4 regions of the Paenibacillus sp. Y916 genome follow, and region 3 is predicted to be linked to each of the others. Evidence: riboswitches for the same ligand, from Rfam matches in the RefSeq annotation. Region 3 holds a riboswitch; each other region holds the start of a gene.
The links. A riboswitch is a leader RNA that binds a small molecule or an ion and turns the genes downstream of it on or off. The one in region 3 is predicted to bind thiamine pyrophosphate.

Region 1 (2,199 bases), on a different contig from region 3:
CTAAATCCGATCCTGGATGAGTCGCATCAATCTTATAGGCTGGGCGTTCCATCACCATGACCTCCGCTGGTCCCCACCATTTATGGTCACTCGTGCCATTTCCAACTTGTCCCCATAATTCATTCGGTGCAGTGTGGGCTTTCATGAAGTAATCCGTGGCCCAACGAATGTTATCCAATATTTCCTCAAGCTGCCCTGCTTGCTCGTAGCCTTCCCGATACTCATATACAGACCAAGCAAGCATTGACGCCGTATATGCCATTGGAAAACCAAATTTCACATGATCACCTGCATCGTACCAACCACCAGTTAAATCTTGACCAACATCTGCCCCATCCTGAAGCCCAGAATCTCCCCGCCACTCCACACGATTACTATCCGGTAGAATACCAGAGCGTTGAGTTTCATAGAAATATATTGATTTCTGTAGAGCTTCAGCATAGTTATAATCCGTAGAAGCTGCTTCAGCCAATTTAGATTGAGATACCCCATCCCAACTAAATGTAAGCGCAATCATAAAACTTAATAATAATATTCCTTTTTTCTTCATCCATACATTCATGTCAGATTTCATCCTCCTTATTTGCTAATTCGCATAACAAAAAACAGCCTTCACCTCACTTTCATTTCTACAAAGTTGAGGACACGCTGTCCATGGCGCCCAGATCTCTCATCACTGGTCCTGTAAAAAAATATACCATAATAAATTTAATAATACTATATTTTACATAAAATAATTATTTTTCTATTCTTTTATTCAATAAACCGCTCCGTACATCTTCACATCAAAAATCTAAATTAGCTTTACAATGTAATAGAGTCTATACTTATTTGTAAATTGTGTTATATTAAATAGGTTATCAATTAAATAAGACCTTGTTTTTCACTAGGGGAGTCTAACGACTGAGATGGAACGCGAAGTTCCGGACCCTTGGAACCTGATCTGGATTATACCAGCGGAGGGAAGTGGAACGAAATCTTCAACTCATGCATATATTTGCACACCTATTTGCCTGAATGAACTTTTTGACCCACTCATTTCCTTTCGGAAATGGTTGGGTCTTTATTTATTTACAATGAGCGAGGTGATCACCGTGATATTATCATTACAAAATTTAACTTACTCTTTTGCAAGTACGAACGAATCCCCTATTATTCAGGAACTGTCTATGAATGTTCAAGCGGGTGAATTCATTTCTGTCATAGGAGCTAGTGGTTCTGGGAAGAGCACTCTGTTTAAGCTGATTGCAGGACTGTTAGAGCCTATGGACGGAGAAATATATATACATGGCACAAGAACATCCAATCGTCTAGGGACAGTGGCTTACATGCCCCAGAAGGACCTACTCCTGCCTTGGAGAACCGTTCTAGACAATTGTTTACTCCCATGGGAGCTTAATCGAAAACTTCATCGCGAACTGGATCAGCGCAATAAAGAGAAGATCACAGCAGATATTCAGTTCACTCTAGAACGTTTCGGTCTAGGGAAATATGAACATGCCTATCCGGATGAATTATCAGGTGGAATGCGACAACGTGTCGCTTTTCTCAGAACACTCGTAACAGGGCAAGATCTGATGTTATTAGATGAGCCCTTTGGTGCACTTGACGCAATGACCAAAAGAGAGATGCATCGTTGGTTACTAGAGCTTTGGGATGATCTACATAAGACTGTCCTTTTCATTACACATGATTTGGAAGAAGCCATTCTATTAAGTGATCGCATCTACCTCATGTCCCATGACAGTCCTCAAGGTATAGAAGAAATGACCGTTAATTTACCTAGACCAAGGCACTACGAGATGAACTATGACCCTCACTTTATACAATTGAGGCAAGACTTGGAGCGACGATTACATGAGAATACGCCTTTTTAAACGCTGGGCACACGATTATGGATGGTTTGTACTTCTTTTAACACTACTCCTGCTGACTTGGGAATCGGTTGTCACTTTAGGCTGGGTACCTTCCTTTATTATTCCCTCACCGACCTCGATTGCCCGGGCATTATTTGAACATAGGCATCTATTGATCGGTCGGCATTTAATCGCCACTTTAAAGGAGGTTATGTTGGGTTTTATATTATCTGTTAGTGGGGGCGTTATTCTAGCTATAGGTATGCATATTTCGCGTCCACTTGAGAAAGCACTCTATCCGTTCTTGATTATTAGTCAGACCATCCCCTTAATCGCACTCTCA
Region 2 (2,199 bases), on a different contig from region 3:
AAGTATATTAGCAGCCTCTTCTGGTTTATCAATGGTTAGCTGATAGCCTTTCGTTGTTGCTCTGAGGAAAGCTTTGACTAATTCAGGATCATCCTTGATCTGCTTCTCATTCGTTACAATGACAGGCGTGTAATAGTCTAGTTCCGCAGCATAATCTTTAACATATAACATGTCGATTGGATCATTGCGGAGCTCTGCTTCAATACCTGTCCATGCATAGAAGATCCATGCGAAATCGATATCACGCTTAACCGCCGTGAAGAAATCGGCATCACCCATATTGATCATCTTAACCTTCTTAACATCCGCCTTTTCGTTCTCCATGATGGAGCCCATGATAGCCTCTTCTACAGGCGAACCCCAACCTCCATAACTTTTACCTTCAAAGTCCATGGGTGATTTAATGTTTCGATCTACGGGTGCGGCGAAACCGGACGTATTATGTTGAATGACTGCGGCAATAGAGACGAGCGGGACGTCCTGTGTTCTAGCTAGTGTCACACTTTCTTGATAGCTTATTCCAAAAGGTACGGCCCCTGAAGCGACCATCGTATCGGCTCCGCCTGCACCTGGTTGGACTATCTCAACATTAAGACCTTCTTCTTCATAATATCCTTGATCTTTCGCTACATATAGACCTGTATGATTAGTATTAGGAGTCCAGTCTAAGACAATTTTGACGTCTTGTAGTTTCTTACTAGTCTGTGCATTTTGTTCATTCTTATTTCCTCCACAACCCGCTATTACGAGTATTAGTAAGAATGTAAATAGTAACGACATTGCTCTTTTCTTGCTCATTCTGCTCTCTCCTCTATTGGACTGGTTGTTCCATGTCCTATTCGTATACAAAAAAGCGCCCCGTAATCGGGACGCATGTAGGCGCAAGATAGATATGGATATAATCATATCAGATACGTTCCTACGCTGGCATTATCCAGATCAGGTATAAGGGTCAGTGTCTAGTGGGACACAATCTCAGCCGGCCAATTCCAGCACCCCTGTACTTATGAAGTTAAGGCATTCTACGTCATTATAATCGACTATGCTGGGGGTGTCCAGCTAGGAATTGTTCAAATCTTGATTCGTATTTTAATAGGTGGGTACAATAAATCATATGGTTTAAGTACATTCAACAAGAGGAAGGGGAATACCATTCATGATGGACAACAAGATAATAGAGCAGGATATAACGAAGATCTTAGACAACAATAGGATTTGTTCTCTGGCAACTATTGAAGGCAATAAGCCAAAGCAGAGATATATGATGTTGTATAATGAAGGATTGAGCATTCATTTGGTAAGCGATCGGAGAACGCATAAGGTAGAGGAGTTGAAGAATAATCCAAACGTATCTTTGCTGATAGGGTATGAAATCGGAGGGACTAAAGAGGTAGTTGAGATGGAAGGAACCTGTTCGATTAGCACAGATGATAGTTTGAAGCGAAAATGTTGGAATGATGATTTAAAGGAATGGTTTGACGGACCAAGTGACCCTAATTATGTCATTCTTGATATCCAACTCGCAAATATTCTGTATACGGATAAGGATGGAAAGCAAAGAAAGTGGATTGCCTGAAGTAGTAAAAGACCCCCACATCCGGGCTGCGGATTGTGGAGGTCTCTTCATATATATTATAGATCGACTTGGATATGACTCAATCCATTGACGGTGTAATCCTTACCGTAAACATTCACACTAGCAGGAACTTCCGTCTCATTCGTAACGGTCACATCATGCTCGCTAACGGTTACTTTTAGGAGCGAATGACGGAACATGACTTTGAACGAGAATGACTTCCAATGTCCAGGGTTGAATGGGTTTAAGTGTAGAACACCATTCCGTACACGCAATCCTCCAAATCCATGAACAACAGACATCCAAGTACCAGCCATGCTCGTCGTATGACAACCATCTTCGGTATCATTGTTATAATTGTCGAGATCTAAGCGAGAGGTGCGAAGATACATCTCGTAAGCTTTCTCTTTATATCCCAGTTCGCAAGCAAGAATCGAATGCACACAAGGAGATAAGGAAGACTCATGCACGGTAAGAGGCTCGTAGAAATCGAAGTTACGTTTAACTGTATCTAAATCGAATTGGTCTCTTAGAGTGAATATTCCTTGCAATACGTCAGCTTGCTTAATGTAAACAGAACGTAGGATACGATCCCAAGACCATTGCTGATTCAATGGCAAGTT
Region 3 (2,199 bases):
CAACAAGCAGTTGCTGACGCAGTTAGCAGCTTACTATGATCTTAAAGGGCAAAGTGACCTTGCTCAGGCGGTCTATCGTGACAATGCCAACAAGTTCGTCTGGGATATTGATTGGTATGATGCACTGATTAGACACTCATTTGCGATGGGAGACCAGGCACATACCCTCAAGGATGATGTTCTGAAACAGGAGTATTTCAATACAGGGCTCGAGACATACGAACAGGTTGTGGTCGGTGTGGAGTATTTGAAGACACTCCCTCCGGAGCAGATGCAGGGACGTCCGTTCTCCATCACTCCGACCATCGCTCTGAATACGGGTAAAATACAGCTGATGTTAGGAGAACCTGTAGTGGCCGCTACTACATTGAAGCGTGGCTTCAATGAGAATTACGCAGATATCATAAACAGGGAGAATCTCTGGGAGATGGACTGGTACAGCGCTCTCATCAGTCGCTCTTATGATCTGGGGCAGGTGGCTCACACACAGAAAGACAGTGTTAACAAGCAAGCTAATTTCAACATTGGGCTTGAGGCCTACAGCCACGTACTGGCGGATTTGGAATATTTGAAGACTCTATCTTCTGAAGAACTGCAAGGAAGGTCGCTTACGGTTGCTCCGGCTGTAGCACTGAATACAGGCAAAATACAATTTATGTCTGAACAATTGGAAGCGGCTATAGCTACGCTACAGATTGGTTTGAGCGAAGATTATACCAATGCAACAAACCGTGAAATTGCTCGTTGGTATTTGGCTGCACTAAAGAAGAATAACAGTGTCCCAGATCAGGTCGTTTATGACCGTCTGATTGCGGCTGATCCTGCGGAAGCCGCACAGATTGATGAAATCGCGGATTTACAGCTTAAACTTTAAAAGGTTGTTGAATGTATCTAGATGGTCATTTGGGAATTTAGTATTGCTTTATCTTGTTACTTCGTTATACATTAACTAACAATTACATCGTAACGGGAGCTTGGTGTGCCAGGCTGAGAGGATAGTGATCAACTATCGACCGTCAAACCTGATCTGGGTAATGCCAGCGGAGGAAATGGAGTTCTATTTGTCTATTTAAGACTGCCTCTTTCTCTGAGGCGGTCTTTTTTCTGCTTGTTGAATAGAATTTGCTCCGCTTGATCAAATCACCTTACTTATAGGAGGAAATGAAATGACAAGCGAAATGAAGAAAGAATCTGTTAATCTATCAGCTTTTCCAGGAAGTAAAAAAGTGTATGTAATGGGGTCTCGTCCAGATATTCGTGTTGGATTGCATCCCAATCGATTATCGTGGATTAAAGAAGCTGCTGATTTAGCTAAAGGGCATAAGGGAGCACAGGACCGTGATAATGCACTATCTAAAGCTCGGTTCGAATTCCGCTGGCGTGATCAGTTCCATCTGTGGACCGAAGTTCTGTAGCATGCGAATTTCTCATGATATTCGAGATTCAACTAGACAGAAGGAACAAGAGGAACAGGCTACCATAAGAAATGGCCTATTGAATAAAGCGAACGAATTAAAAGAGGGTGGAAGCGTCATTTATAAATGAAACTATTCAAATATTTGATCTGACGAATGTTGTACGTATACGAAACGGGCTGAATGTTCTAGAATGGAATAACACTGCGGCGAATGCAGCCAGAGATCATAGCCAAGACATGGCGTTGCGTAACTATTTCAGCAGGCTATAATAAAGTGATATATGCGTACTCTGGTTGGCTAAATTCTTCGGGACATCGAAGCAATTTACTTTAGTCCTCTTTTGAAACGTTGGGTGTAGGTGTTGCACTTGGTATTAGTTCCAGTGATTATCATATATATTACACACAGAATTTCTTTACACCGCTATGATATTAAATCATGATCTATTATAAATAGGCACAGAAGGGGAATATCATCTTGACAGAAGAACGAGCTCAAAATGCAGTGGTTGTCGTAACAGGAATCCCTACCGATTTACTTGCGGTAGATGCTCAAAGCCATGAAGATTGTTATATTGTTGTATCAAACTTATCAGGAAAGACATATCACGTTGAAACAACTGAAAAAGTGCAAAGCTATACGGCAGAAGAAGCAAGTGATATGAAGGTTATTGGAGAACACGATGGGTTATGTGTATATGAAATGATACCTTGGTGGAATAAGCTTGTTTAATTAGAGATAGATTGTTCCGGTTGAATTTCATCCATTACTTCATGAACCA
Region 4 (2,199 bases), 450 kb from region 3:
CTTGTAACTACCCCAGTAATACGCTCTTGATCACAGAGAAGTGATTTAACCTCAGTAAATTCCTTTATTTCTGCTCCAAGTACTACCGCTGCCTTCGCCAATGCAAGACATAATTCAGGTGCATCAACATGACTATCTTCTTCTGCGAACATTGCTCCCTCTATATCTGCGGATATTTTGGGCTCACGTTGTCCTACCAGCTCTTGAGATAACCACTCCGCTTGTTCTCCCACTTGCTTTTGAAAAGCTAGAATACGCTGAACTTCTTGCATATCATCCTTAGTTGCAGCTAGCCGAAACATCCCTTTGCGTTTCAAGCCGATATCTATTCCAGTCAAGTCCTTTAAATCCTTCGCTAGCTGTGGAAATAACGTCCGACTGGCACGCGCCATCTCGAACATCGGGCCTGCTTCAGTGATCTCTGCCTGTACAGCAAGCATACCCGCTGCCGCACTCGAAGCTTGGCTACCCAAGCGATCTCGCTCTAATAAGATAACTTTCATTCCCCGCGCAGACATATAATAGGCAATTGAACTCCCAATAACACCGCCACCGATAATAATGACATCCAATTGTTTCATTCTAGTCAATAACCTCCTACTTTTTTTTAGCATAACCTTTCATATCCAATGCCTCTCGATAATTGTGTACTGCACTTAACGGATCATCTGCTGCAGTAATCCCTGATAATATTGCAATACCTGCTGCTCCAGTTGCGACAATCTGCTGCACATGATCGGGCTTAATACCTCCGATCGCAATAACTGGAATAGGAACACTTTTCACCACTTCCTTTAACTTCTTCGTTCCTCTAGCTTGCTGTCCGGGCTTAGAAGCTGTTGGGAAGATATGCCCAAACACTAGATAATCAGATCCTTGCTCACTCATCTCCACTGCCTCTTGAACATCGTGAACAGAACGTCCTATTCGCAATTCAGAGAAAGCTTTCCTCACTGCCTGCACTTCTAGGCTACGGTAGCTTAACTGGACTCCCCCAGTTCCAGCGGCATAAGCCACATCAACTCGGTCGTTTATGATCACTTTACTAAGGGGTACTCCACCTGCTCTTAAAGCCAATACCCCTGCCCAAAGTTCAGCTGCATGACTTGATTTCTCCCTTATATGAAATGCCGTTACAAAAGGATGAATAAGTGCCGCAATCCTTGCAAAGTGTTCTAACTCAGACTGACCATTCGAGATCACATGTAATTCTCGTGCTGACATCGCACTCCCTCCCTATTTTCTCGTATGACGAATCTCAGATAAGATGGAACAGCGAAAAGGCCACCCTCTGCAATAGAAGGTGGCCTATAACTATAGTCAAAAGAATGCAGACGTATATACGCATATACGCATACAAAAATATCTTAACCAAAGCTCAAGCTCACTTCCCTACGCTGGTATAATCCAGATCAGGTTCAAAGGGTTTGGAATCACACATTCCGTCTCAGCCAAATAGCACCCCTAGTGATCTAACGTATTCAATTGGATACATACTAACACAATTATTGGAACTTTAGAATCTCTTTTTTTAGATTCTTTGAAATTGAGAACCCCACGAACTCCCCATTAAGATATTTTTATGGTATCTCTCTGCTAGCTTTCCGCCCATTCCTTAAAGATCTGTATCATCTCTTCTAAATTTCTCAATCCACCTGCACCTTCGAAATATCCATCTTTGATCCAACATCTCACCCAATCATGATCATCTCGATCAATAATAATTTCGTCTAACGTTTTTCCCTCTAATTCAGTCTCAAGTAAAGGTACCGTTAATCTCCATCCGGGAGTGTCTATCGATTCAATCTTCAAAATATGGGTCTGCTCCCACTCATCATCACAATGATTCTCATACCAACCTTCTAACCATTTCAGGTTGCTCATCTTCTTCCTCCTCGGTTAAACAAGTAATAATCCATAATACAAGAACAAGCGATCCCAGCCACATATCGGATTAAATCAATGACTAAGAAACCTTTTCCTAATATTAATGCTCCCAATAGTGTTGATCGTATTCCAATAATCCAATCCGCTTGATATAACTGACTGAATTCAATACTAAAGCTAAAGATTAAACTTAAACAAACAGACACAAGTAATCTTTGCTGTAAGAACAATATCCGACAACCGAAGTAAACCATACTTGCCCACAAAGCATCTCCGAAATGTCGTGATACAAATAAGGGTAATACATCTGAA

Region 1: it holds a riboswitch for thiamine pyrophosphate, as region 3 does, so the genes downstream of both, AC1TO9_RS21205 (ABC transporter ATP-binding protein) here and AC1TO9_RS04575 (phosphomethylpyrimidine synthase ThiC) in region 3, are expected to answer to the same signal.
Region 2: it holds a riboswitch for thiamine pyrophosphate, as region 3 does, so the genes downstream of both, AC1TO9_RS13410 (ABC transporter substrate-binding protein) here and AC1TO9_RS04575 (phosphomethylpyrimidine synthase ThiC) in region 3, are expected to answer to the same signal.
Region 4: it holds a riboswitch for thiamine pyrophosphate, as region 3 does, so the genes downstream of both, AC1TO9_RS06835 (thiamine phosphate synthase) here and AC1TO9_RS04575 (phosphomethylpyrimidine synthase ThiC) in region 3, are expected to answer to the same signal.

What each region holds. Positions count from the first base shown of each region.
Region 1 covers NZ_JBXCJA010000014.1:4,601-6,799, reverse strand. Annotated here, with positions in the region: partial or broken gene AC1TO9_RS21210 (glycoside hydrolase family 9 protein) at 1-562, opposite strand, end outside; TPP riboswitch at 879-982, shown strand; gene AC1TO9_RS21205 (ABC transporter ATP-binding protein) at 1,077-1,877, shown strand; gene AC1TO9_RS21200 (ABC transporter permease) at 1,858-2,199, shown strand, end outside.
Region 2 covers NZ_JBXCJA010000005.1:150,487-152,685, reverse strand. Annotated here, with positions in the region: gene AC1TO9_RS13410 (ABC transporter substrate-binding protein) at 1-798, opposite strand, end outside; TPP riboswitch at 899-1,010, opposite strand; gene AC1TO9_RS13405 (pyridoxamine 5'-phosphate oxidase family protein) at 1,157-1,576, shown strand; gene AC1TO9_RS13400 (glycoside hydrolase family 65 protein) at 1,633-2,199, opposite strand, start outside.
Region 3 covers NZ_JBXCJA010000002.1:101,488-103,686, reverse strand. Annotated here, with positions in the region: gene AC1TO9_RS04580 (O-antigen ligase family protein) at 1-874, shown strand, start outside; TPP riboswitch at 957-1,066, shown strand; gene AC1TO9_RS04575 (phosphomethylpyrimidine synthase ThiC) at 1,167-1,415, shown strand; gene AC1TO9_RS04570 (hypothetical protein) at 1,417-1,545, shown strand; gene AC1TO9_RS04565 (CAP domain-containing protein) at 1,523-1,687, shown strand; gene AC1TO9_RS04560 (hypothetical protein) at 1,896-2,150, shown strand.
Region 4 covers NZ_JBXCJA010000002.1:551,283-553,481, forward strand. Annotated here, with positions in the region: gene thiO (glycine oxidase ThiO) at 1-581, opposite strand, end outside; gene AC1TO9_RS06835 (thiamine phosphate synthase) at 598-1,224, opposite strand; TPP riboswitch at 1,373-1,476, opposite strand; gene AC1TO9_RS06840 (immunity 53 family protein) at 1,597-1,884, opposite strand; gene AC1TO9_RS06845 (ribosomal maturation YjgA family protein) at 1,881-2,199, opposite strand, start outside.